Regions from separate parts of the Kitasatospora sp. NPDC101155 genome, predicted to be linked through region 1. Evidence: riboswitches for the same ligand, from Rfam matches in the RefSeq annotation. Region 1 holds a riboswitch; each other region holds the start of a gene.
The links. A riboswitch is a leader RNA that binds a small molecule or an ion and turns the genes downstream of it on or off. The one in region 1 is predicted to bind magnesium.

Region 1 (6,822 bases):
ACCACGTCCATCTGCCCTCCGGCGTCGACGCCGTCCCGACCCGGACCGCCTGGTGCTACGGATCGCCGGGCGTCGCCAGGGCTCTGCAACTGGCCGGCCGGGCGTTCGGCGAGCCGGGCTGGGAGGCGGAGGCCGTCCGCGCCGTCCACGCGGCGCTCGACCGGCCCCGCGAGCGGTGGGGCCTGCACGACCCCATGCTCTGCCACGGGACGGCGGGCCTGCTCCAGGTCGCCGCCCGCGTGGCCCGCGACAGCGGCGACGCGCCGCTGCTGGCGCGCCTCGCCGGGCTGGCCGAGGAAGTCGTTTCGTCCTACGACCCGGAGTCCGCATTCGCGTTCCCCGGCTCGATCCCGCCCGGCGCCGTCGCGGCCGACGGCGAGGGGGAGCGGCAGGTCCGCAGGTATGACCGGGCGGGCTTCCTGGAGGGGGCGGCCGGTGTCGCGCTCGCCCTGCTCGACCATCTGGACGGCGGTGCCGAGGAACTCGGTGGGCTGCCGTGGGACGGTGCGCTGCTGCTGGCCTAGCGGCAGGTGCGCGTCGTACGGCCTGGCGAAGCCCGCTGTCGCCGGGCCGTACGACGCGCCTTTCCGGAGGAGGGGCGGCGATGCCTCACGGAGGCGGGCGGAGGCGGGGCCGGTCAAGGGCATGGACGGGTGTCTCGTTCTTCTGGGTGCAGCAGATCCCGCCACCGGGCATGGATCGGGAAGAGCCAGGCCCGGCGGTGCGGTGCGCAGGAGGCGCGGTCGCCGCTGCGCGAGGGGTCACGACACCTCTCACGTAAGAGCTTCGGCACTGCACGGCGTGATCCGCCCGGGTGGGCGGAAGCCACTTGGGGTCACCCCTTAAGCCGAGGAGACCTGTCCTGAACCTGGGCGTCTCTCGACGTCGTCGGGTCAGTGGCCTGTATCCGTGCAGACGCCTCACCGAACGAGGAGTCGCCCGAACAGTAGAAACGTACGAGGGGCGCGCTGTCAATCGCGGCCCGATCCACCGTCAAACCCGTGTCCTTACGTCGAAAGGCCTGCCGCCACCAGGGCGTTCTCGGCAGCCGGGTTGTGCGGAGGCTTCGAGGAATTGACGGGTCATCGTCGGCGCGCTCGGCACGATCAGACGGACGACACCGGCGCGTATCGAGGCCTTCACGGCGCGCCAGGCGAAGCCCGACCCGGCCGACCGCGTCACGGGTGAGGTGTGGTTGATGCGGGGCCAGCACGTCCACGGTTCGCCGCTCTCCTGGACGGAGTTGTCCGGTCCGGGCGTGCGCTGCCGGGAGGCCTGCCACCGGTCCCGAGCGGTCCGGGCGGCGGCGTCAAGCTTTGGCAAAGCGTTCGAGTTCTGTCCGGCGAGGGGTCTATGCTCCTCGAGGTTTGAAGAGGCACCTCGTTCGGTGAGGCGTCTTCACGGACACAGGCCACTGACCCGACGACGTCGAGAGACGCCCAGGTTCAGGACAGATCTTCCCGAGTTAAGGGTTGATCCCAAGTGGCTTCCCCCACAGGGGGATTACGCCGTGGAGTGCCAAAGCTCTGACGAGTTGGGGTGAGCCGGTGGCCGTCGTGCGCCCGGTGAGCTCCTTGCCGCGTCGATGACACGCACCACGGGGTGCGTCCGACCGGGAGGAGGCGAGACATGGACTGCAGTAGTCCGGGCCATAGTTGCCCCTGCCCCCGCATGCGCTCGTTCCTCACCAGCACGCGGTAACCACCTTCCCTGCACGTACGTCCGACGTCGCGCCATGCCTGCACGCGGCTTTGCCATGCCCGCGTGGCCCCACGCGGCCACGGGCGGATGCGGCGCGCCTGCTCGCAAGGGGGATTGCTGCTGCGTGTCCTCAACTTGCCCCGTCCTGTTCCTGGGGCCCAAGGGAGGCTCGTCATGACCATCAACGCCACACTCGACCCGAAGGTTCCCGGCCCGCGCTCGGCGGTGCTGGACGACGCCCACGTCGGCGACATCAAGGGTGCCCTCGGCACCATCAAGCTCGACGACAACGCCCCGCGCCAGGGCCTGTCCGCGAAGCTGAAGATCCTGCTGGCGATCGTCGGCCCCGGCCTGATCGTCATGGTCGGCGACAACGACGCCGGCGCCTTCTCCACCTACGGTCAGGCCGGCCAGAACTACGGCACCCAGCTGCTGTGGACGCTGCTCCTCCTCGTCCCGGTGCTGTACATCAACCAGGAGATGGTGCTGAGACTGGGCGCCGTCACCGGCGTGGGCCACGCGAGACTGATCCTGGAGCGCTTCGGCAAGTTCTGGGGCGCGTTCAGCGTCATCGACCTGTTCCTCCTCAACGCGCTGACCCTGGTCACCGAGTTCATCGGGGTCACCCAGGCCGCCAGCTACCTCGGCCTGCCCAAGGAACTCTCGGTGGTCCTGGCCGCCGCGGTGATCATCGCCTCGGCGTTCACCGGCTCCTTCCAGCGCTTCGAGCGCGTGGCGGTCACGCTGTGCGTGGGCTCGCTGCTGCTGGTGCCGATCTACTTCATGGTCCACTCGAAGACCTCGCAGATGGCCCACGACTTCGTGGTGCCGCAGATGCCGGGCGGCGCGGGCGAGCTGTCCACCGTGATGCTGCTGATCATCTCGATCGTCGGCACCACCATCGCCCCGTGGCAGCTGTTCTTCCAGCAGTCGTACGTCATCGACAAGCGCATCACCCCGCGGTTCATGAAGTACGAGAAGGCCGACCTGTGGATCGGCATCGTGATCGTCGTCGTCGGCGCCGCCGCCATGATGGGCTTCACCGCCGCGGCCTTCGCGGGTACCGACGCCGCAGGCAACTTCACCGACGCCGCCGGCGTCGCCAAGGGCATCGCCGACAAGGCCGGCGAGGTCGCGGGTGTCCTGTTCGCCATCGCCCTGCTGGACGCCGCGATCATCGGCGCCTTCGCGGTGTCACTGTCCACCGCCTACGCCATCGGCGACGTCTTCGGCATCAAGCACTCGCTGCACCACGGCGTCAAGGGCGCCAAGGGCTTCTACGCGATCTACGCCGGTGTGGTGGTCGTCGCCGCCACGGTCACGCTGCTGTCCACCGACTACGCCCAGGGCCTGATGACCCAGTTCGTCCAGGTGCTCGCCGGCGTGCTGCTGCCCTCCGCCACCGTCTTCCTGCTGCTGCTCTGCAACGACAAGGCCGTCCTCGGCCCGTGGGTCAACGGCCCGAAGACCAACGCGTTCACCGCCGCGGTGGTCGGCATCCTGGTCACCCTCTCGCTCATCCTGACCGCCTCCGTGGTCTGGCCGGACATCACGGCGGGCACGATCCTGTGGATCATGGCCGCCTGCGGCGTCGTCGGCGTGCTGGTCGCCGGGTACTTCTTCACCTTCGGTCGCCGCGGCACGAAGGAGGACCCGATCGACCGCACCGGTCGGGAGGACTGGAGGATGCCCCCGCTGGAGACCCTGGAGCGCCCGGTCATGTCCGCCACCCGCAAGGTCGGCATGGGTGCCCTGCGCACCTACCTCCTGCTCGCGATGATCATGGTCATCATCAAGGTCGTCCAGACCGCCATGGGGCACTGACCCACGGCCCCGGTGTGCCTTCGGCATGCCCGCAGCCGGTCCGATGGAGGTGATCCGCCATGTCCGTCTTCACCGCGATCCACGTACCCGTGCCGCTCGCCAGGCCCCGTACCGGTCTGCGCGCCGCGCTGGCCGGTGTCATCCGCCGCCTCGCCGCGAGCCCGCTCGACCACCCGGTCCTGCACGCCGTCGCGGCTCAGGCCCCCGCCGCAGAGCCCGTGCGGATGCGTTCGCGCCGGCACGGCGTCACCGCTCCCGAGGGCACCCGGCGGCACGCCCATCGACGCCCAAGCACCCAGCGCGCTCCCGGCGACAACCGCTGACGCCGACCGCCCGCGTCGTGTCCGTCCGCCGCTTCGACCGCGGCCTCGTCCTGTGCTCGTCCATCGACCCCGAGGGGGAAGACCAATCGTGATCACCGCTCTTGACCATGTCCAGCTGCCCGCGCCGAGCGGCAGAGAGGAGGCCCTGCGCGCCTTCTACGTGGGGGTGCTCGGGATGGCCGAGCTCCCCAAGCCCCCGTCCCTGGCGAGTCGTGGCGGCTGCTGGTTCGCGGCCGACGACGGGCGCATCCGCCTGTACCTCGGCATCGAAGACGGCTTCCGGCCGACCACCAAGGTCCATCCAGGGCTGCGCGTGAGCGCGATCGACGAACTCGCATCCCGGCTGGCCCAGCACGGCGCCGCTGTGGCCTGGGACCACAGCCTTCCGCCGCAACGCCGCTTCTACAGCCAGGACCCGGCCGGCGACCTCCTGGAGTTCATCGAAGCGATCGGCGATCGGACACCCGCCCCGTAACCCGCCGCCCAGCATCAACTGCCCCACTGGACAGCCAAGTCAATCGGCCGTAGCCGGTTGCTCACCGGAATCGGCCTGCCGGCCCACGTCCCCTGCCCACCTTCATCCCGCGGCCCGCCCGGCCGTTCTTCGGCGTGCCCGGACAGAGGCGTGCCGTCGGCACGCCCGCACAGTCACCTCAGAGGAGAAGCGCGTTGGCCTTCCACACCACCGGCCCGACCCAGGGCCACCGGCCCGGCCCGAGCAAGCCGACGCCGCCGCAGGCCGCCTCCGGTGCTGCCGTCGTGGACAGCGCGCACGTCGGCGACATCGTCGGCGCGCTCGGCACCATCGAGCAGGACGACCCCGGCCGACGCGGATCGCTGGCGGAACGGCTCAGGGCTCTGCTGGTCATCATGGGCCCGGGCCTGATCGTCATGGTCGGGGACAACGACGCCGGTGGCGTGGCGACGTACGCGCAGGCGGGCCAGAACTACGGTATGAAGCTGCTGTGGACGCTGGCCCTGCTGGTCCCGGTGCTCTACGTGAACCAGGAGATGGTGGTCCGCCTCGGCGCGGTCACCGGCGTGGGCCACGCCCGGCTGATCTTTCAGCGCTTCGGCCGGTTCTGGGGGATGTTCAGCGTCGGCGACCTGATCCTGGTCAACGCGCTCACCCTGGTGACCGAGTTCATCGGCGTGTCCCAGGCGCTGGACTACTTCGGCATTCCCCAGTACGTCTCGGTTCCGCTCGCGGCGGTGCTGCTGTTCGCCGTGGTGGCCGGCGGGTCTTTCCGGCGCTGGGAGCGGTTCCTCTTCGCGCTGATGGCCGTGAACGTGATCGTGCTCCCGATGGCGCTGCTCGCGCACCCCAAGCTCGACGACACCGTGGCGGGAATCGCGCCGCAGCTCCCCGGCGGCCTCGACTCGACGCTGCTGCTGGTGATCATCGCCATCGTAGGGACCACCGTCGCACCCTGGCAGCTGTTCTTCCAGCAGTCCAGCGTGGTCGACAAGCGGATCACCCCGCGCTGGATCCACTACGCGCGAGCCGACCTGCGGATCGGCATCGCGGTCGTGATGACAGGCGCGATCGCCGTGATGGCCACCTCCGCATTCGTCTTCCAACACACGGACCTGTTCGGCCAGTTCACCGACGCCGGAGCGGTCGCCGACGGCCTCGGGACGCACGGTGGCCACACCGTCGGCGCGCTGTTCGCGGTCGTGCTGCTCGACGCCTCGCTGATCGGCGCCAACGCCGTGAGCCTCGCCACCGCCTACACCCTGGGGGACACGTTCAAGAAGCGGCACTCGCTGCACTGGAAGCTCCGCGAGGCACCGCTCTTCTACATCGGTTACGCCGTCCTGATCGGCATCGCCGCCACGATCACGCTGACCTCGGACGCCCAGGTGCAGGGCCTGATCACCCAGGGTGTCCAGGCCCTGGCCGGCGTGCTGCTGCCCTCGGCCACCGTGTTCCTGGTGCTGCTGTGCAACGACCGCCCGGTGCTCGGGCCGTGGGTCAACACCACGAAGCAGAACGTCACCGCGGGCGTCATCGTCTGGGTCCTCGTCCTGCTCTCCCTGGCGCTCACCGCCGCCACCTTCTTCCCCGACCTCACGACCACCCAACTGGCCTGCGGATTCGCGGCCGGCGCGTTCGTCGGCCTGGTCGGCGGCGTCCTCATCGTGCTCCACACGCAGTACACGGAGCAGACAGCCCGCATCGAGTCGTTCATGGCACGCCACACGAAGGGCGATGCCTTCGGCGGCGCCACGAGCGAAGCCTGGCTGATGAAGGTCCAGAACCCGGACGGCTCGCCGCTCACCAGGACGCAACGCAAGGCAGCCCTCGAACACGACCGGATGCTCTGGCGCACACCCGCCCTGGACACCCTGCCCAGGCCGCACTTCTCGGCCCTGCGAACAGCCGGCCTGCTCACCCTGCGCGGCTACCTGCTCCTCGCCGTCGTGCTGGTGATCGTCAAGACCGTCCAGATGTACGCAAGCTGAGCGGCCGGGGTGGCCAGAGCCATCCCGCCGATTGCCCGCCCACAGAGATCCTGGGCCCGGGCCCGGCAGCCGCGCCACAATGAAGGAAGGAAAGGTGATGCGGATGAGGGCGATACCCCACCTGCGGACCGGCGAGGGTACGGCGGCACTCGCTGCTGCCCTCGTGGCCGCAGTGGCCATGGCCGCGATCGGCCTGTCACCCGCCGGGGACCGGCCCGTCATCGGCGCGGCCTTGGGCGGAGCCGCGGTTGCCGTCCTCGGCATCCTGGTGGCGGTGGCCTTCGCGCGCCGGGCCCGCTCCCGCCGCCACTCCCAGAAGCTCGCCCACGATACGGCGGAAGCCTGGTTCACCGCGCCGACCGTGGCGGACTTCCCCGAGGACGCGCTTCGGCCGTTCCTGCCGGCGACCGATCCGCCTTCCATGAACCGCCTCTACACCGCGTGGATATTCGCCACCCACGGTCACGACGCCATCTGGCTCGAACGGCACTTCGACCTGCCCGGCGAC
Region 2 (6,822 bases), on a different contig from region 1:
CTTCACCGACAACTTCCAGAACGGCTTCGACACCTCCAGCACCGGGAAGTGGCAGCTCTGGCCCGCGCCCGGCATGCCGAGCGGCGACGGCATCCCCAGCACGGACGCGAACGGCCTGCACGTGATACCCAGCGGCACCGACCCGGCCACCGGGAACCCGGCGTTCGCCTTCACCACCGCCCAGCAGACGGCCGGCGGCGCGGGCGACCGCGACCACACCAAGTGGCTGTCCTTCGCCAACCACAACTCCACGGCGGGCTTCGCCGGTTACGACACCCCGGCCAACGGCCGCTGGACCTGCGACGCCAACCTCTCGGTGACCACCCGCAAGACCGAGGCCAACCCCTTCGGCGCGAACGTCACCGACCCCCAGTCCGACCTCCGCCTCGCCAACGGCGCGATGGTGGTGGCCGACCTGGAGACAGGCGTCCTGATGGACTTCCACGTCACCAACAACACCGTGTACGCCTGGTACGAGCGGCTGCGCTACCCCAACACCACCTACTCGGCCTTCGCCTACGCGGTGCCGGTGGCGACCATCTCCAAGGGCGCGTCCCTCAACTACCAGATCCAGCTGGACAACAGCCGCACCCGCGCCACCTGGAAGATCAACGGCATCCCGGTCTACAGCGTCACCGACCTCGGCGCCCGCCCGACCGACCGCTCCCACCTGGTCACCGACCACGGCGGCACCGACCAGACTGTCGCCCCGCGCCAACTCCTCTGCGGCCTCGGCACCTTCACCATCATGGACGGCGCCGGCCAGGACGGCCGCGGCCTGGTCCAGCTGGACACCACCCCGGGCTACTACTACGCCCCGCCGGCCGGCCAGCCCACCCCGCAGACCTTTGTCGACACCGCCAGTCCGGCGAGCAGCCGGCTCTGGGGCCAGGGCGCCGAGATCGCCTCCTCCTACCTGACCATCACCACCGCCCAGTAGCCCCTGGGCCTGTCCTACGGGCCCGGCAAGGACCCGCGGGACAGGCCCGGCGCACGGCCCGGAACCCGTACCGGCAGCAGCTGGCCGCCGCCTACGCGGGGCTCCCGCCCGACCTCGCGCCCCTCGCGTACGAGCACGGTCCCGAACTGGCCGAGCTCATTGCCCGCGACCTCTCCCGCGGGCGGTGACGACCGACGGCCCCCGATGTCCGACGACGGGGCCGTCGGTCATCGGGGGCCGTCGTGGCGGGCCCGCGGGGGAGGGCGTCAGCCGATGCCGAACCAGCCGAGGACGGTCTGGATGAGCAGGATCGTCGACATGACGGCCACCCCGACCACCACGACGGTGGCGGCCACGCGGTAGCGGGGGGTGTTGGCCGCGTCGCCGAGGACGGAGCGGCGGTTGGTGAGGACCAGGAGATAGACCAGGACGATCGGGCTGATCAGGCCCTGCAGGACCTGGGTGCCGATCAGCAGCTGGATGACGTCCACCGGGGTCATCGCGACGACCGCGCCGAGGACGATCTGCGCGGTGAACACCCCGAGGAACAGCGGGGCGTCACGGAAGCTGCGGGAGACGGAGCGCTCGACGCCGGCGGCCTCGCCGATGGCGTAGCTCGCCGAGAGCGGCACCACCGCGCCGGCCAGGGCGGAGGCGCCCAGCAGCCCGAAGGCGAACAGCAGCTCGGCGCCGTGCCCGGCGACGGGCTTGAGCGCCTCGGCGGCCTGCGCGGCGGACTCCAGCGGGCCGGTGCCGCCGATCGCGGCGGCGGTGGCGATGATGATGGTCAGGCTGATCACACAGGCGAACACCGCGCCGAGGACGGCGTCGGCCCGGATCAGCTTGTAGTCGGCGGGCTTGGCGCCGCGGTCGACCACGCCGGCGGCGGCGTAGAACTGCATGTACGGGCTGACGGTGGTGCCGATCAGGGCGACGGCCAGCAGGATGAAGTCCTTGCTGGCCTCCACGTGCGGGATGACCAGGTGCTGGCCGACCTGTCCCCAGTCCGGGTGGCCGAGGACCATGGCGACCGGGTAGGCGAAGAACGCCAGCGACATCACCAGGAAGATCCGCTCGGCCCACTTGTACGAGCCGAACAGCACCAGCGACCAGAGCAGCACGGCGGACGGCGGGATGACCGCCCACTTGGGCACGCCGAGCAGTTCGAACGCGGCGCCGATCCCGGCGAACTCGCTGACCACCAGGCCGGTGTTGGCCAGCAGCAGGCAGAACACCGCGAGGGCGGTCAGCCGCAGGCTGAACTGCTCGCGGATCAGCGCGCCCAGACCCTTGCCGGTGTGGGCGCCGAGCCGGACGGCCATCTCCTGCACCATGACCAGGGCGACGGTGACCAGCACCATGAAGAACAGCGTGCCGTAGACGTACTGGGAGCCGGCGCTGGCGTAGGTGGCGATGCCCGCGGCGTCGTTGCCGGCGTTGGCGGCGACCAGTCCGGGGCCGGCCACCATCGCGATCGCGGCCAGTCGGCGCAGGCCCTTGCGGCAGCCGGGGCGCCCCGGGGCGGACGGCACGGGCGCCGCGGCGGCGTCCGGACCGGCGTCGAGGGTGTCGAGGTCGCGGGTCACTTGAGGAGCCTCCGGAAGTGCAGGCGCCCGCGCTCGGGCAGCAGCGAGTCGAGGATGTCGTCGGCCAGGACCCGGCCGAGGGGGCAGTCGGAGTCGTCGACCACGAGCAGGGAGGTGGCCCGGGCCGCGACCAGTTGGTCGGCGGCCTCGGCGAGGCGGGTGTCGGGCCGGACGGTCACCGGCGGGCCGAACTGGTCCAGCCAGGCGACCAGGTCGCCGATCACCGAGGTGTCCTCGGCCACCGCCAGGTCGAACAGCGGGATGTCGGCGAGCAGCCGGCCCTGGTCGTCCAGCACGGTGACCGCGTCGATGTCGGTGCGGTGCTCGGCCTGGGCGGCGAGCTCCGCCCGTACCTCGGCGACGGTGTGCGCGGGGCCGGCGGTGACCAGCAGGGTGGTCATCGCGCCGCCGGCGGTGCCCTCCCGGTGGGTGAGCAGGGAGCGCAGCTCGGCCGCCTCGGGCTCGGGCATCCGGGCCAGCAGGGTCTCGCGCTCGCCGGGCGCGAGGTCGCGCAGGGCGTCGGCGGCCTCGTCCGGCTCCATCTCGTCGACGAGCCGGGCGGCGTGCTCGGGCGGCACCTCGCGCAGCAGGTTCTCCAGCTCGGCGGGCTCCATCTCCTCCAGCGCGTCCGCGGCGTGCTCCGGCTCCAGCCAGCCCAGCAGCTGCTGGCGTTCGTGCCGGCCGAGGTCCTCCAGGATGTCGGCGAGGTCGGCCGGGCGCAGCCGGTGCAGCGCGGAGCGGGAGGCGCGCAGCCGCACCTCGGCCGGCCCGTGGGTGGCCTGCTCGCCGAACGGGGCGACGGACTGCCAGTCCAGGACGCGCTCCGGGGTGGGGCGGATCTGCCAGCGGCGCGGGCCGAGCCGGCGCAGCAGGGTGGGCAGCGAGACGTCGACCCCGACCAGGACGGTCCGGGCGGCCAGCGGGGCCAGGTAGAGGTCGGCGGCGCGGGTGACCTGGACGCCGTCGACGTCGACGAGCTGGTGGTCCAGCACGTCCCGGGCAAGCAGCACCTCGCCGGGGCGGCGGTTGAACTCGCGCAGGTCCAGACGGGCGGTGCGCAGCCGGACCTGCCCCGTCATGATCCGGTCGACGGCGTCGGCGGCGATGAAGGTGCGGCGGCGGCCTATCCGGATGATCAGCCCGGTGACCGGCGGGTACGGCTCCGTGCCGTAGAGGCGCGCGACCACGTCGACGACCCGGCCCACCTCTTCCCCGGCCTGGTTGGCGACCGGCCCGCCGACCAGCCCGGCGACGGAGACCAGCGAGGACCGGACGGTCCGGGTGACGGCGGTACGGCGCTCGGCGGCGACGGTGCGGTCGCGCAGCCGGGCGGTGGCGGAGTTGAGCAGGGTGGTGGCAGCCATGGTGGGGACCCCCTTGCCCCGGCAGGACGGGGCATCGGGCCGCCCGGCGGCGCGCCACCGCCGACGCTGACCGCGCGAACCGCTTCCAGGCATGCGCCAGGGCCGCCCGGGCCGGGGCGGCCCGGAGGGCGGAGCGGACCGGATCGGTCAGGGAAGGAGGGGGCGCCTCGGACGACTGAAGGACGGCGAGGACGACATCGGATTGGGCCGACTATGGCCAGGACTTCCGTCCATCACGCCTCCTCCCGATTTCGGCCGCGCATCGAGGTCGCGGCGGCACGGCAGGGGGAGACCGACGTCACCGCCCGGTGCACCCCCACTCGTCAGAGCTTTGGCACTCCACGGCGTGTCCCTGTCGATACCGACGGGAAGCCACTTGGGGTCACCCCTTGAGCCGGGGAGACCTGTCCTGATCCGGAGCGTCTCTCGACGGGTGGGATCAGTGGCCTGTGTCCGTGAAGACGCCTCACCGAACGAGGTGTCTGTTCAAATCCGCCCCAGGATAGGACGCTGTCGCCCTTCCGGCGTAATCCTTGACCGGAGCTTGACCCTGAGCTGACCAGCGGGGGAGCCGCCCGGCGCACGGTCGGGTGCGGACTGTCGCCCTTCGGTCGGCGACCGCCGGGGAGCCGAACTAGTTTATGGCCGGGCCCCGGTGACGGGGAATCCGACCGACGCGTGGGCCCGGGAATCCGACCGACGCGTGGGCCCGGGAATCCGGCCGACGCGCGGGCCCGGCTTCCTTCGGCGGGTGAGGCGGTCTCACCTGATCGGGCGGTCCTCGCCGCCCGGTGTGCGCCCGGCGTGCGCCTCGCGCGCCCGGCGGATCGCGACATGCGTTAGCACTCTGCGTGTCTCTCGGCAACGGAAAGTAACTGCCATCCCTGGGGTTGCTCCGCTGGTCGCCACCCAGGTGAAGGGCGATCCGGACGTCCTCCGGCACGCCGGTCCGACCTTCGAGTTCCACCGACTGCCCGCCACCGGAAAGAAGCTGCACCTGATGGGGCTCTGCGACGCCGCCATGGTGCACTTCCCGCAGCTGGGCGGCGACAACAGCGTGCGCTGGCTGATCGGCAAGCTGCCGGACGAGCTCTGAGACCGGCTGGACGGGCCCGCTCGCACCGGCGTGCGAGCGGGCCCGTCCGCGCGTCCCGGCTAGCCGGCCCGGAGCAGGGCGGGCAGCGCGGCGGTGTCGACGAGGTGGGCCCGGGAGGGGAGGACCCGGTGGAGCAGGACGTCGTGGACTTCCGGGTCCGGGTCCGCGATGCCGTCGGACAGCACGTAGAGCCGGTAGTCGCGGTCGGCGGCGTCGAGGACGGTCGACAGGACGGCGCCGCCGGTGCTGATGCCGGCGACGACCAGGGTGGTGATGCCGCGCTCGCGCAGCTGCCGGTCGAGGTCGGTGGTGGACAGGGCGCCGAAGCGGGTCTTGCGCACGACGAGGTCGCCGTCCCGGGGAGCCAGGCGCTCGTGTACGGCGGCGGCCGGGTCCTCGTGGTGCATGGCGCGGTGCTGGGCCAGCGGTCCGAAGGACTTGTTGGCGGCCGGGATCGCGTCCCAGTCGGCCTCGGTGAAGCCGACGCGTACGTGGGCGACGGTGCCGCCCGCCGCGCGAACGTCGGCGACGGCGGCTTCCACACGATCGAGCAGGGCCTCGCGGTCCCCGCCCTCGGGCAGAGCGGCCAGGACCGCGGGCTGGCAGTCCAGGACGAGCAGGGCGGTGTGCGCGGGGTCGAGTGCGGGGGCGGTGCTCACGCGAGTGTTCTCCTTCATGCGAGGGTGCGAGTTCGTGCGGGGGTGCGACGTCATGAGGGGCTACGCGACCGTTCCGGCCCGTGCCGCGAGGTCCGGTTGCGAGGTGTGCTCGCGCCGGGGGAGCAGGAACGGGGTGGCCAGGATGAGCAGCCCCGCGACCGCGAGCGCGGTGCGCGGGCCGGTGACGTCGGCGAGCAGCCCGCCGAGCGCGGTGAGGACGGCGATGGACACCTGCTGGCCGATCGACCAGGCCGACAGGGTGCGGGCGACGAGGTGCTTGGGCGTGCGTTCGAGCCGGTAGGTGGCGAGCACCGGGGTGTACAGGCTCATGTTGATGATGATCGCCAGCTCGACGGCCATCACGGTGACGAGTCCGACGACGCCGGGACGGACGAAGACCAGGCCGATCAGCCAGACGGCGCGCAGGGTGCCCACGGTCCGGAACACCCGGTCGCGGCCGTAGCGGGCCACCACGCGGCGGGCCAGCCGGGAGCCGATGAGTCCGCCGAGACAGGGGGCGGCGAAGGCGAGGCCGTACTGCCAGGGTGCGAACCCGAGCTGGCCGAGGAGGAGCACGGCCAGCAGCGGCTCGGTGGCCATGATCAGACCGCTGACGAGCATGTTGTTGAGGTAGAGCGCCCGCAGACCGGGCTCGCCCATGATGTGCCGCCAGCCGTCGAGTACCGCGCCCGCCCGGACCGGGTCGTTGCCGGTGGGCTGCGGCGCCTCCTCCCGGCCGCGGATCGCGGTGATGCCGAGCGCGGAGAGCAGGTAGCTGAGCGCGTCGGCCACCACGGTGACGACCGGCCCGAACAGCCCGATCGCCGCCCCGCCCAGCGGTGGCCCGACCGCGATGGAGCTCCAGTTGGTGGACTCGAAGCGCGCGTTGGCCACCAGCAGGTCGTCCGGCCGGACGAGGGCCTTGAGGTAGGCGCCGCTGGCCGCGTTGAACGCGATCTTGGCGGCGGCGACCACGGCGGAGACCACGAGGAGCTGCACGAAACCGAGCAGGCCGAAGGCGTAGGCGAGTGGGATCGTCGCCATGGCCGCGAACCGGGCCAGATCCATGGTGATCATGACCGGGCGCTTGCGCCGGAACTCCACCCACGGCGCGAGCGGCACCGCGATCAGCGCGCCCACCGCGGGCCCCACCGCAGACAGCGCGGACACCTCCGCC
Region 3 (6,822 bases), on a different contig from region 1:
CCGCCCCCGGCGTCCGGGTCAGTGGCTCAGGGCGGTCTGGACGATCTTGATGATGACCATGACCATCGCGATCAGCAGGTAGGTGCGCAGGGCGCCCATGCCGATCTTGCGGGCGGTGGACATGACCGGCCGCTCCAGCGTCTCCAGCGGGGGCATCCGCCAGCTCTCCCGACCGGTGCGGTCGATCGGGTCCTCCTTGGTGCCGCGGCGGCCGAAGGTGAAGAAGTACCCGGCGACCAGCACGCCCGCCACACCGCAGCCGGCCATGATCCACAGGAGCGCGTCGGAGCTGATGTCAGGCCAGACCACGGCGGCGGTCAGGATCAGCGACAGCATGACCAGGATGCCGACCACGGCGGAGGTGAAGGCGTTGGTCTTGGGGCCGTTGCGCCAGGGGCCGAGTACGGCCTTGTCGTTGCAGAGCAGCAGCAGGAAGACCGTGGCGGAGGGCAGCAGCACACCGGCCAGCACCTGGACGAACTGGGTCATCAGGCCCTGGGCGTAGTCGGTGGACAGCAGGGTGATCGCCGCGGCCACCACGACCACGCCGGCGTAGATGCCGTAGAAGCCCTTGGCGCCCTTGACCCCGCGGTGCAGCGAGTGCTTGATGCCGAAGACGTCGCCGATGGCGTAGGCGGTGGACAGCGACACCGCGAAGGCACCGATGATCGAGGCGTCCAGCAGCGCGATGGCGAACAGCACGCCCACCAGGTGTCCGGCCTTGTCCTCCAGGCCCTTGGCGATGCCGGCCGCGTCGGTGAAGTTGCCGAAGCCGTCGGTGCCGTCGAAGGCGGCGGCGCAGAGGCCCATCATGGCGGAGGCGCCGATGATCACGATCGCGATGCCGATCCACAGGTCGGCCTTCTCGTACTTCATGAAGCGCGGGGTGATGCGCTTGTCGATGACGTACGACTGCTGGAAGAACAGCTGCCAGGGGGCGACGGTGGTGCCGACGATGGAGACGATCAGCAGCATGACGGTCGCGAGCTCACCCGAGGCGCCCGGCATCTGCGGCACCACGAAGTCGTGGGCCATCTGCGAGGTCTTGGGGTGGACCATGAAGTAGATCGGCACCAGCAGCAGCGAGCCGACGCACAGCGTCACCGCGACCCGCTCGAAGCGCTGGAAGGAGCCGGTGAAGGCAGAGGCGATGATGACCGCCGCCGCCAGCACCACCGAGGCGACCTTGGGCAGGCCCAGGTACCCGGCCGCGAGTGTCACGCCGATGAACTCGGTGACCAGGGTCAGCGCGTTCAGCAGGAAGAGGTCGATGACGCTGAACGCGCCCCAGAACTTGCCGAAGCGCTCCAGGATGAGGCGGGCGTGGCCGACGCCGGTGACGGCGCCCAGGCGCAGCACCATCTCCTGGTTGACGTAGAGCACCGGGATCAGCAGGGCCAGCGTCCACAGCAGCTGGGTGCCGTAGTTCTGGCCGGCCTGGCCGTAGGTGGAGAAGGCGCCGGCGTCGTTGTCGCCGACCATCACGATCAGGCCGGGGCCGACGATCGCGAGCAGGGTCTTGAGTCTTGCTGAAAGACCCTGGCGTGGTGCGTCGTCATCGAGCTTGATGGTGCCGAGCGCACCCTTGATGTCGCCGACGTGGGCGTCGTCAAGTACCGCCGAACGCTGCGGCGGAACCTTCGAGTCGAGTGTGGCGTTGGTGGTCATGGCGTTCCTCCCGTGGGCCCCTGACAGGTGGGGCGGTTGGGGGCACGCGGCAGCAGTCCCCCCTGCGTGCGGGCACGGCGCGTCGGCGCGCGGCGGTGCGCGCCCGTTCGGGCACGGCGGAGCCGCGTGCGTGGTGCTCAGTGCTGATGCGTCGTCGGATGTACGCGCAGGGAAGGTTGTTACCGCGTGCCAGAGGTGTACGGGGTGTACGAGGACAGGCGGAGGTAGGGGCTACTGTGGCCCGGACTACTGCAATCCATGTCTCTCGCCTCCTCCCGGTCGACGCACCCCGTGGTGCGTGTCATCGACGCGGCAAGGAGTTCGCCGGCGCGCGAAGCGACCGCCGGCTCACCCCAACTCGTCAGAGCTTTGGCACTCCACGGCGTGTCCAACCCCCTTGGGCCGGAAGCCACTTCGGATCAACCCTTAGGTCGGGAAGATCTGTCCTAACCCTGGGCGTCTCTCGACGTCGTCGGATCAGTGGCCTGTGTCCGTGAAGAAGCCTCACCGAACGAGGTGCCTTCTTCAAACCTCCAGAAGCATAGACCGGCCGGAGGTCTATACTTGCGCACTTGGTAGAACCTTTACCTTTGTGAAGGGGAGCCACCCGCCCGGGTGGCGCGGGTTTGACCACCCTGCCGCCACGGAACGACTTCCCGCCGTACCCGCAGCGGCACCAGGCAGTGCCCACGACCCGAGGGGTGGCATGGCGACCACAGGCTCCCAGGGGGCTCCCCGACAGGCGAGGGCGCTGGCGCTCGCCCGGCACCCCAAGCTGTGGCTCTTCCCGAGCGTCCTGTGCGGCCTGCTGGCCGTGGTGCTCTCACTGCTCTACATGGGCGGCATCGTCAACCCGAACGGGAACCTGCACCGGCTGCCGATCGCCCTGGTGAACGCCGATCAGGGCGCGCCGCCGCCCGGCCGCCCGGTGAACCTCGGAACCGAGCTGACCCGGGCGGTGGTGGCCGGAACCCCCGACGACACCGTCGACTGGCGGCAGACCGACGACGCCGGCGTCCGCGACCTGCTCGCCTCCGGCAAGGTCTACGGCGCGCTGCTCGTGCCGGAGGACTTCACCGCGACCGTCACCAAGCTGGCCGCCGGCGGCGCCACCGAACGGCCCACCCTGACCGTCCTCACCAACCCCGGCCTCGGCAGCCTCGGCGCCTCGATGGCCGCGCAGATCGTCCAGACCGCCGCCCACCAGGCCTCGGTCACGACCGGCAAACAGCTGCTGGCCGCCCTACCGGCCTCGACCGCCCGGGGCCCGGACACCGGCGCCACCGCCCGGCTGCTGCTCGCCGACCCGATCGCCGTCACCGCCCGGGTCGGCCACCCGATCGGCGGCCACAGCGGCCTCGGCCTGAGCGCCTTCTACTACGCCCTGCTGGCCGTGCTGACCGGCTTCATCGGCGGCAACATCATCCACAACGGCGTCGACGGCGCGCTCGGCTACAGCGACAGCGAGATCGGCCCCTGGCACACCCGCCGTCCGACCGTCCCGATCAACCGCACCCAGACCCTGCTGCTCAAGATGGTCATGACGGCCGGGATCATGCTGCCCACCGCCTCCCTGGTGCTGCTCTGCACGGTCGGCATCCTCGGCATGGACGCCCCGCACCAGGCGATGCTCTGGCTGTTCGGCTACTGCGCGAGCGTGGCCGTCGGCCTCGGGGTGCAGGCGATCAACGCCGCGTTCGGCGGGATCGGGCAGCTGGTGTCCATGTTCGTCTTCATCGCGCTGGCCCTGCCCTCCTCCGGGGCGACCGTCCCGCTCCAGGCCGTGCCCGGGTTCTACCGCTTCCTCGGCATCTTCGAGCCGATGCGCCAGCTGAGCGCGGGCATCCGGGCGATCCTCTACTTCGACGCCCGGGGAGACGCCGGGCTGGCCCGCGGCTGGATCATGATCGTCGTCGGCCTGGTGCTCGCACTGGCCTTCGGCTTCGCGATGACCCGCTACTACGACCGCAAGGGCCTGCACCGCTGGACGCCTCAGCCCTCGGACTGACTCCCGTGGGCGTGCCGGTCGACCGGGCCCCGCGCGTCGAGCCGCTACGCCCCCGGCAGGCTGCCCAGGACGGCGGCGACATCCGTCCGCCGGGCCACCTCTAGCAGCGCGCGGGCCATCACCGAACCCGGCTCCCGGGCGGCGATCACCAACCCGATCGGCGCGCTGTGCACCGGCTCCACCAGCGGAACGGCCTGCATCCCCGGCGGGACGCCGAACACGTGCAGCCAGGCGTACGGCACCACGCTGGCCCAGTGACCGGTGCGCACGTGCGCGAACAGCGAGGCCACCGAGTCGGTCTCCACCCGGGGCGTCGGCTCCAGCCCGAGGCCCGTGAACACCTCGTCCAGTACCCGGCGGCCCTGCATGCCCGGGTGCAGCAGGCACAGCGGCAGCCGGGAGGCCTCCGCCCAGGTGGCGCGCGGATGCCGGGCCGGCCCGTCCGCCAGGCTGGTCAGCAGGACGTACCGTTCCTCGTACAGCGGCAGGGCGCGCAGGTCCGCGGAGCCAGGCCCGGGCAGGTAGGTGATGCCCGCGTCGATCTCGAAGTTCCGTACCTGGCGCAGCAGTTCCTCGGAGCGCAGGTTGGTGGACAGCTCCACGGCCACCAGCGGGTGGGCGGCGCAGAGTGGCCCGGTGAGCAGCGAGACGGCGCCCGAGGCGGTCGGCACGGCGCCGATCCGCAGTCGTCCGCTCAGCCCGGTGCGCAGCGCGTCCACCTCGTCCCGCAGGGCGTTTCGGTCGGCCAGGATGCGCTGCGCCCACAGCACGATCCGTTCGCCCTCGGGGGTGAGGCCCTCGTAGGCCCGGCCGCGCCGCACCAGCAGCACCTTCAGCTCGTCCTCCAGCTTGCGGACGGCCTCGGACAGGGCCGGCTGGGAGACGTGGCATGCCTGGGCGGCGCGGGCGAAGTGGCGCTCGCGGGCGAGGGCGACCAGGTACTCGAGCTGGCGGAAGAGCATCTACTCGGCCACCGGGACGGGGTCGGTGCGGCCGGTACCGCTGTGCGCGGGGCCGAGGCGGGCAGGGTCGAGTCGAACCAGGTCGACGGGGGCAGGGTCGACGGGGGCAGGGTCGAGGCGGGCCGGGTCGGGTCGGTCGGTGTCGAGCCGGTCGGTGTCGATGCGGTCCGCGCGGGTGTAGACGTTCATCGAGTCGCCGCGCAGGAAGCCGACCAGGGTCAGCCCGCTCTCCTCGGCCAGGTCCACCGCCAGCGAGGAGGGCGCGGAGACGGCGGCGAGCATCGGGACGCCCGCCATCACGGCCTTCTGCACCAGCTCGAAGGAGGCCCGGCCGCTGACCATCAGCACCGTGCCGCGCGCCGGGAGCAGGCCCTCGCGCAGGGCGTGGCCGACCACCTTGTCCACCGCGTTGTGCCGGCCCACGTCCTCGCGCAGGCAGAGCAGCCGCCCCTCGGCGTCGAACAGGCCGGCCGCGTGCAGGCCGCCGGTGCTGTCGAAGACCTTCTGGGCGGCCCGCAGCCGCTCGGGCAGTGCCGACAGCAGCGCGGGGGTCACACGCAGCCCGTCCTCGGCGACGCTCCACGGCGCGGTGGTGCGCACCGCGTCCAGGCTGGCCTTGCCGCACAGGCCGCAGGAGGAGGTGGTGTAGAAGTTGCGCTCCAGCGAGGCGTCCGGGGCGGGCACGCCGTGGGCGAGCACGACGTCCACCACGTTGTAGGTGTTGCCGCCGTCGGCGGTGGCCCCCGCGCAGTAGCGGATCCCGGCCAGGTGGTCGGCGGCGTGCAGCACGCCCTCGCCGACCAGGAAACCGGCCGCCAGGTCGAAGTCGCTGCCCGGGGTGCGCATGGTCACCGTCAGCGGGCGCCCGCCGACCCGGATCTCCATCGGCTCCTCGGCGGCCAGGGTGTCGGGGCGGTGCGAGGGCACGCCCTGGCGCAGTCGCAGCACCCTGCGCGGTACGGTCACTCGGCCCATCGTCGTCGGCTCCTCGGTGGTGTCGGTCCGGACTGTACGGATGCATCCTCGCTCCTTCCGCGGCCCGCGGGGGCCGGGTGGAGGTGCTCCGGTCCGGGCAGGTGGCGGCGGCTGTGCGCGGCGGTCACCGCCAGGCAGAGCAGGCCCACGGCCGCCATGCCCGCCAGCAGCGCCGGATAGGAGGCGTGGCCGGCGGTCCCGGCGAGCAGCAGCGGGGTGAGGAAGCCGCTGGAGGTGGTGCTCTGGTAGAGCGAGGCGGAGGTCGGGCCGCCGGGGCGCGCGGTCCTTCCCGGGGAGAGCCGTTCCACCTCGTGCAGCCCCGCGCCGAGCGTCAGCCCGTACCCGGTGCCGAGCACCACGGCGGCGGCCACCACCAGGCCCACCGAGTCGTGGGCGGCGGCGAGCGAGCCGAGCAGCAGCCCGGCGATCACGGTGGCCATCGCGGTGAGGGTGGCCCGGGCGCTGTCCGCGTCGTCCAGTCGGGCGGCGAAGGGCTGGGCGACCACGCCTGCGGTCAGGGTCAGCGCCGCGACCAGGCCGCTGAACAGCGGCGCGTAGCCGGGCACCCGGTCGGCGACCAGCGGCGGCAGGACCACGTACGCCACGGTGGCGGCGCCGAGGACGGCGGGGCTCGCGGGGAGCACGACGTAGCGGAACCGGGGATGGCGGACGGCCGCCGTGTGGTGCCGGGGCGCGCAGCAGCCGGGGGCGGTCTCCGGGAGCCGGCGGGTGGCCCGCAGCACCAGCAGACAGCCCAGCGCGTGCGCCAGGCCCGGCAGCGCCATCGGTCCGGGCAGCCACTCGGCGATCACCCCGGAGACCAGCGCGCCCGCCGCGAAGCCCGTGCCGGTGGCGTACATCGCGCGGCGGGCCCCGTCCTCGGGCGGGACCTCGGGCCCGGAGAGCTCCCGCAGCCAGGTCGTCCCGGCCAGGAACACCAGCCCGGCCGCGAAACCGGTGCCCAGCCGGGCCGCGTACACCGACGGCTCGTCCCCCAGCGCCAGCAGGACGCTGGCGGCGGCGGACAGGCCCAGCGCGCCGCGCACCGTCCGCCGCCGGCCGTACCGGTCGGCGGCGGGGCCGCCCAGCAGCAGGCCGGGCAGCAGGCCGAGCAGGTAGACCGAGAACATCGCCGCCAACGACAGCGCCGACCAGTCGGTGCGCGCCCGGTACACGGTGGCGAGGGCGGTGAACTGGTTCGCACCCCAG
Region 4 (6,822 bases), on a different contig from region 1:
ACGGGTCGCGGGCGGTCATCATCACCCGGGAGGTGACGGCGTGCTGGCGCTGCGCCGAGGCCTCGGCGGAGGCGCCGGACACCTCGGCCACGCGAGCCCACAGGCGGCGCGCGGCACGGAACTTGGCGATGGTCAGGAACTGGTCGGTGTCCGCGGCGTAGCGAAACTCCAGCTGGCCGAGCGCCTCGTCCACCGACAGCCCGGCGGCGGTCAGCGCGCGCAGGTAGGCGACGCCGGTGGCCAGCGAGCAGCCCAGCTCCTGGGCGGGGGAGGCGCCGGCCTCGTGGTACGGCAGGGCGTCGACGGTGAGGGCCCGGACGTTCGGGTGGTCGGCGGCGCAGCGGGCGGCCAGCGCGGTGGCCGCGGCGAGCAGCGCGTCGGTGCGGGCGGCGTCGCCGGTGCGGGCCTGGAGGCCGAGCGGGTCGGCGCCGAGGTTGCCGGCGGCGGAGGCGGGGGAGACCTCGTGCTCCTCGTACAGTTTGAACAACTGCTCGGCGGCGTCGGCGAATTCGGGGCCGGCGTCGAGCGCCACGGCGGCCAGGTCCAGGTACACGCCGGCGAGCGCCTCGGGCAGGGCCGTCACCGGCAGGCCCGCGGCGCCCAGCTCCAGCCAGAGCGAGCCGACGCCGTTCTCCAGGTCCGCGAGGACCGCCTCGTTGGTGCGCCGCCGGTCGGGGTCGGCGTGCCGCTGCCGAACGTCCCACCCGGCGACGGCGGAGCCCTGCGGCCGCCCGCCGCGGACGAACGGCGGGAAGCCGGGGTAGCCGGGCTCGGCCGAACTGTCCTCGGCGGTGTACAGCGGGCGGGCGCGCAGGCCGTCCTGGAGTGCGGTGCTGAGCGCCCGCTCGGCGGCGGCGCCGTCCTCGGGCTGGGCACCGGACTTGCGCAGCACGCCCTCGACGAGCTGCTGCCACTGCTCACGGTGCGCGGCCGGGAACTCGGCAGCGAGGGGGAGCCCTTCGGGCGGGACCTTCATGTCCGCAGGTTAGCGCCCGTTTGCATACCCGCAAGAGGGGAGGCGTGTGTGACCTTGTTCTCGATTTGGCGAAGCTTTAGCACTCCGCTGGGTGACGAGTGTCAGAACGGGTGTCAAGGCAGGTGTCACGGGGTGGCGTGACGGGTGACGCAACGCCGGTGCCACGGTACGCGATCGATCGCCCGGCAGTGCCCGGATGGGGGATTGCGGAACCCCGCCACTCATCTATTAAGTTACTTCGAAGAAGGCGGGCAGGGGCGGCATCCCCCGTACGCCCCTGCCCGCTCTTCGTCGTCCCCTTTGCGTCCCCCGAAGGAGATCCCACCGCGATGGGAAAGCGCCGCAAGCCCAGCCCCCCGAGCCGGGCCCGCCTGGCGGTCCTCACCACGGCCATGGCCGGCGGCGCGGTGCTCGCCTCCGGCACCGCCCATGCCGAGCCCGCCCCGAGCCTCGCCACCGTCAAGGAGCAGGTGGACAAGCTCAATGAGGAGGCCGAGCAGGCCATCGAGCAGTACAACGGCTTCCAGGGCAAGCAGCAGAAGCTCCAGGGCGACGCCAACAAGATCCAGGAGAAGGTCGCCCGCGGCCAGGAGGCGATGAACGAACTGCGCACCCGGCTCGGCGGGGTGGCCGCCGACCAGTACCGCAGCAACGGCATCGACCCGTCCGTCCAGCTGATGCTCGACTCCGACCCGGCCGCCTACCTGGAGCGCGTCTCGGCGCAGAACCAGGTCGCCGACACCCAGACGGCCCTGCTCAAGCAGGCCCAGGAGGAGCAGCGCAAGCTCGACCAGGACCGCACCGAGGCCACCGCCACCCTCGCCCAGCTGGACTCCGTCGGCACCGAGCTCGCCGAGAGGAAGAAGCAGATCCAGGCCAAGCTCGCCCAGGCCCAGGCCATGCTCAACAAGCTCAGCGCCGAGGACCGCGCCAAGGTCAACGCCCAGCAGTCCGCGGAGAAGGCCAGGGCCGAGGCCCAGAAGGCGGCCGCCGCCGACCGGGCCTCCCGCTCCACCCAGCGCCCCGACCTGAACGCCCCGGCCCCGCCCGCCGGCGGCCGCGCCGCCGCCATCGTCGGTTTCGCCTACGCCCAGCTCGGCAAGCCCTACGGCTGGGGCGCCACCGGCCCCAGCAGCTTCGACTGCTCCGGCCTCACCGGCGCCGCCTACCGCGCGGCGGGCGTCAAGCTCTCCCGGATGTCCCAGGACCAGTGGAACGACGGCCCCCGCGTCGCCCGCGCCGACCTTCAGCCCGGCGACCTGGTCTTCTTCTACGGCGACATCCACCACGTCGGCATCTACATCGGCGACGGCAAGATGATCCACGCCCCCCGCACCGGCAAGAACGTCGAGGTCCTCCCCATCGACGCCATGCCCTACGTCGGCGCCGTCCGCCCGTAAACCCTTCCGCCCCGGCGGCCCCGTCAACCCCTGCGCGCGGCCGTCGGGGTGGGGCCGCAGAACGATCGGAGGACGTTCCGTCCGGCCGGAAGCGGCCTCAACTGAGCGGACCGGTCGAAACGTTGCCCAGAGGGTGGCCGGGCGCTCCGACAGCGCCGACCGCGATCACCCGGGCGCTCCGACAGCGTCGGCCGCGATCACCCGGGCGCCCGCGGCGGTAGTCCCGGTCGCCGCCGAGACGCGAGAAGGCTGGGGCGTACCTGCGCCGCCGCTGGGTACTGGTGGAACGACCTACGGGTGCGGCGCGCAGGCCAGCAGGTACGGCAGCACCGGCAGTGCCGACACCGCCAGCCACCCGGCCAGTTGGCGCCGCCGGCCGCCGCCGGGCCGCGCCAGCCGACGGACCCGGGTCAGCACCCCGGTGGACGCCGCCCCCAGGGACCCACCCGGAGCCGGACCGGACGTGGCCAACGCGCAGAGCGCCGAGGCCAGTTCGCCCCGCGACACCTTCGCCAGCGCCGCGTCGTCCGCCGCCATCTCCAGCAGCAGCGCCACCTCGGAGCGCCCCAGCCGGGCCAGCGGCAGCGGCCCGAGCAGCAGCGCGAAGGTGTCGGCGGGCAGCCGGAACAGGTGGTGGCGGCCGCGGATGTGCCCGTGCTCGTGCGCGACGGCCGCGGCGAGCTGCCGCTCGTCGAGCAGTCGCAGCGCCCCGCGCGACAGCACGACCCGGGAGCGACGCCCGGGCAGGCAGTAGATCGTCGGGTGGGCGTGCTCCAGCACCAGCGCGCCCCAGCGCCGGTCCCGTACGGCGACCACGTCCAGCACCGCCCGGTGCCGCCGCCGGGCCCGCCCGGCCCGGGCGCCGACCGCGGCCAGCGCGAGGGCGAGCAGCGCCCCGGCTGCGGCCGGCAGCCACCAGCCATGGGTGTGCGGCACGACCGGCCCGGCCGGTTCGAGGTGGGGGAGCAGTCCGAGCAGCCCGGCCGGCTCGTGGGCGGCGGGCTCCAGCGCGTGGTGCGCGGCGAGCACCAGGGCGACGGTGAAGGAGGCCATCAACGCCAGCCACAGCGCCGCGCCCAGGGTCGGACGGGTTTGGAGCCGGGTGGAGCCGGCCAGCCGGCGGGGCAGCAGGACGCCGGTCACGGCCAGGTAGAGGCCGAGCAGGGCGAGCGTCACTCGGCGTCCCGGGCCTTGACCTGTTCGAGGGCGGCGAGCAGGGCGGAGGCCTCGTCCCCGCTGATCCGGTCGACGAAGCGCAGCAGCGCGCCGGCCCGGTCCGGGGTGGTCTCCAGCGCCTGGTGCATCAGCTCGGCGGTGTACACCTCGCGGGTGCAGGTCGGTTCGTACACCCAGGCGCGGCCGACCTTGTCCCGGCGCAGCCAGCCCTTGGTGTGCAGGATGTCGGCGACGGTGGTCACCGTGGTGTACGCGACCGGCCGCTGCCGCTGGAGGTCGTCGACCACCTCGCGCACCGTGGCCGGACGGCCCCAGGACCAGAGCCGGTCCATGATCTCGGCCTCCAGATCGCCGAACCCCCGTAGCACCGCCGTGGTCTCCCTTGCCGAACCGACCGCCGGCGCCCTTCGCCCGCTGGAACGCGGCCCATGCTACGGCGGGTGCCGGGCGCGAGAGGGTGAAGGGAGTGCGCTTGGTCAAGGTTCTACAAAGGTGTAGCGGATCGGCCGAAAACGTGATTGGGCCGTTCGTGGCGGGTCTATGCTTGGGGAGGTTTGAAAAGGCACCTCGTTCGGTGAGGCGTCTTCACGGACACAGGCCACTGACCCGACGACGTCGAGAGACGCCCAGGTTCAGGACAGGTCTTCCCGACTTAAGGGTTGACCCCAAGTGGCTTCCGGCCAGGCAGGCTGGACACGCCGTGGAGTGCCAAAGCTCTGACGAGTTGGGGTGTACCGGTCCATTCGGGGCCGGTGTGCTCCTTGCCGTGTCGTGATGCGGCGCACAGACGGTGCGCCCCCGACCGGGAGGAGGTGGGAGACATGGACTGTCCTAGTCCGGGCCACAGTTGCCCCTGCCCCCGCATGCTCTCGAACACCTCCGGCACGCGGTAACAACCTTCCCTGCGCGTTCACCCGGTGCTTCGTCCCGCGCTCAACCATGCCTGGACGCAAGCCGCCTGACGCATCCTCATGCCCGTACGGCCGCCGCCGCTCAGCGTCGCCGTGTGGAGCGGATGCCGTGCGCTCGCAGGGAGGATCGCTGCTGCGTGCCCCCTGTCGCCCCCTCCAGGAAGGGGGCAGGGAGGCCCCGCCATGACCAACGTGATGCTGGACCCGAAGGTTTCCACGGTCCCCACCGCTCCCACCGCCCAGTCCGCCGTGCTCGACGACGCCCACGTCGGCGACATCAGGGGCGCGCTCGGCACCATCAAGCTGGACGACAACGCCCCGCGCCAGGGTCTGTCCGCGAAGCTCAAGACGCTGCTGGCGATCGTCGGCCCCGGCCTGATCGTGATGGTCGGCGACAACGACGCCGGCGCCTTCTCCACCTACGGCCAGGCCGGCCAGAACTACGGCACCCAGCTGCTGTGGACGCTGGCCCTGCTGATCCCGGTGCTCTACGTCAACCAGGAGATGGTGCTGCGCCTGGGCGCCGTCACCGGCGTCGGCCACGCCCGCCTCATCCTGGAGCGGTTCGGCAAGTTCTGGGGCGCGTTCAGCGTCATCGACCTGTTCCTGCTGAACGCGCTGACCCTGGTCACCGAGTTCATCGGCGTCACGCTGGCGGCCGGGTACCTGGGCCTGCCCAAGGTCGCCTCGGTCATCCTGGCGGCGGCGATCATCATCGCCTCGGCCTTCACCGGCTCCTTCCAGCGCTTCGAGCGCGTCGCCATCGCCCTGTGCGTGGGCTCGCTGCTGCTGGTGCCGATCTACTTCATGGTCCACCCCAAGACCTCGCAGATGACCCACGACTTCGTGGTGCCGCAGATGCCGGGCGGTTCCGGCCAGCTCGCGGCCGTCATGCTCGTCATCGTCTCGATCGTGGGCACCACCGTCGCCCCGTGGCAGCTGTTCTTCCAGCAGTCGTACGTCATCGACAAGCGGATCACGCCGCGTTTCATGAAGTACGAGAAGGTCGACCTGTGGATCGGCATCGCGATCGTGATCATCGGCGCCGCCGCGATGATCGGCTTCACCGCCGCCGCCTTCGCGGGCACCGACGGCTTCGGCCAGTTCTCCGACGCGGCCGCCGTGGCCAAGGGCCTGGAGGACAAGGCCGGCCACCTGGTGGGCGTGCTGTTCGCCATCGCGCTGCTGGACGCCTCGATCATCGGCGCCTTCGCGGTGTCCCTGTCCACCGCCTACGCCATCGGCGACGTCTTCGGCATCAAGCACTCGCTGCACCGCGGGGTCAAGGGCGCCAAGGGCTTCTACGCGGTCTACGCCGGCCTGGTGGTGGTCGCCGCGGCGATCACCCTGCTGTCGAACGACTACATGCAGGGCCTGATGACCCAGTTCGTGCAGGTGCTGGCCGGCGTGCTGCTGCCTTCCGCGACGGTCTTCCTGCTGCTGCTCTGCAACGACAAGGCCGTGCTCGGCCCCTGGCGCAACGGGCCGAAGACCAACGCCTTCACCTCGGCGGTGGTCGGCGTGCTGGTCATGCTGTCGCTGATCCTGACCGCGGCCGTGGTCTGGCCGGACATCAGCTCGGACGCGATCCTGTGGATCATGGCCGGCTGCGGCGTGGCGGGTGTGCTCGTCGCCGGGTACTTCTTCACCTTCGGCCGCCGCGGCACCAAGGAGGACCCGATCGACCGCACGGACCGGGAGAACTGGCGGATGCCCCCGCTGGAGACGCTGAGCCGCCCGGTGATGTCCACCGCCCGCAAGATCGGCATGGGCGCCCTGCGCACCTACCTGCTGATCGCGATGGTCATGGTCATCATCAAGATCGTGCAGACCGCGCTGAACCACTGAGCCACCGATCGAAGCCCGTACGGACGGGTGGTGGGCAGCGGCTCGCCACCCGTTCGTTTCCTTTTCCCGCGTTCCCCGTGATTCCTCTGGAGGAGGTGCCGTCGTGCACACCCTGACCACCGTCGAGTTCCTGGTCCGGCTCGCCACCGGCGTCGCCTGCGGCGCACTGATCGGCGTCGAGCGCCAGTGGCGGGCCCGGATGGCCGGCCTGCGCACCAACGCCCTGGTCGCCGCCGGCGCCACCCTGTTCGTGCTCTACAGCGAGGCGGTCGGCGACACCGGCAGCCCCACCCGGGTCGCCTCGTACGTCGTCTCCGGCATCGGCTTCCTGGGCGGTGGCGTCATCCTGCGCGACGGCGCCGGCGTGCGCGGCCTCAACACCGCCGCCACGCTCTGGTGTTCGGCCGCCGTCGGGGTGCTGGCCGCCTCCGGCAAGCTGGAGCTCGCCGGCCTCGGCGCGCTCGCCGTGCTCGCCGTCCACCTGGTGCTGCGCCCGGCCGGCCGGGCGCTC

Region 2: another riboswitch for magnesium. It lies ahead of ACIRYZ_RS12605 (magnesium transporter MgtE N-terminal domain-containing protein); the one in region 1 lies ahead of ACIRYZ_RS41020 (NRAMP family divalent metal transporter).
Region 3: another riboswitch for magnesium. It lies ahead of ACIRYZ_RS31970 (NRAMP family divalent metal transporter); the one in region 1 lies ahead of ACIRYZ_RS41020 (NRAMP family divalent metal transporter).
Region 4: another riboswitch for magnesium. It lies ahead of ACIRYZ_RS07715 (NRAMP family divalent metal transporter); the one in region 1 lies ahead of ACIRYZ_RS41020 (NRAMP family divalent metal transporter).

The regions. Positions count from the first base shown of each region.
Region 1 is NZ_JBIWPN010000059.1:25,936-32,757, reverse strand. Features, by position in the region: gene ACIRYZ_RS41025 (lanthionine synthetase C family protein) at 1-524, shown strand, start outside; M-box (ykoK) riboswitch at 764-939, opposite strand; M-box (ykoK) riboswitch at 1,373-1,546, shown strand; gene ACIRYZ_RS41020 (NRAMP family divalent metal transporter) at 1,876-3,525, shown strand; gene ACIRYZ_RS41015 (hypothetical protein) at 3,585-3,848, shown strand; gene ACIRYZ_RS41010 (VOC family protein) at 3,937-4,323, shown strand; gene ACIRYZ_RS41005 (NRAMP family divalent metal transporter) at 4,518-6,314, shown strand; gene ACIRYZ_RS41000 (hypothetical protein) at 6,418-6,822, shown strand, end outside.
Region 2 is NZ_JBIWPN010000007.1:10,872-17,693, reverse strand. Features, by position in the region: gene ACIRYZ_RS12615 (DUF6081 family protein) at 1-940, shown strand, start outside; gene ACIRYZ_RS12610 (NRAMP family divalent metal transporter) at 1,207-2,526, opposite strand; gene ACIRYZ_RS12605 (magnesium transporter MgtE N-terminal domain-containing protein) at 2,523-3,890, opposite strand; M-box (ykoK) riboswitch at 4,198-4,375, opposite strand; gene ACIRYZ_RS12600 (hypothetical protein) at 4,804-4,986, shown strand; gene ACIRYZ_RS12595 (cysteine hydrolase) at 5,046-5,645, opposite strand; gene ACIRYZ_RS12590 (MFS transporter) at 5,706-6,822, opposite strand, start outside.
Region 3 is NZ_JBIWPN010000029.1:19,808-26,629, reverse strand. Features, by position in the region: gene ACIRYZ_RS31970 (NRAMP family divalent metal transporter) at 19-1,668, opposite strand; M-box (ykoK) riboswitch at 2,014-2,191, opposite strand; gene ACIRYZ_RS31965 (YhgE/Pip domain-containing protein) at 2,375-3,676, shown strand; gene ACIRYZ_RS31960 (LysR family transcriptional regulator) at 3,721-4,638, opposite strand; partial or broken gene fdhD (formate dehydrogenase accessory sulfurtransferase FdhD) at 4,798-5,613, opposite strand; gene ACIRYZ_RS31950 (MFS transporter) at 5,601-6,822, opposite strand, start outside.
Region 4 is NZ_JBIWPN010000004.1:214,699-221,520, forward strand. Features, by position in the region: gene ACIRYZ_RS07695 (methylmalonyl-CoA mutase family protein) at 1-976, opposite strand, end outside; gene ACIRYZ_RS07700 (NlpC/P60 family protein) at 1,306-2,376, shown strand; gene ACIRYZ_RS07705 (M56 family metallopeptidase) at 2,668-3,552, opposite strand; gene ACIRYZ_RS07710 (BlaI/MecI/CopY family transcriptional regulator) at 3,549-3,884, opposite strand; M-box (ykoK) riboswitch at 4,112-4,288, shown strand; gene ACIRYZ_RS07715 (NRAMP family divalent metal transporter) at 4,647-6,311, shown strand; gene ACIRYZ_RS07720 (MgtC/SapB family protein) at 6,415-6,822, shown strand, end outside.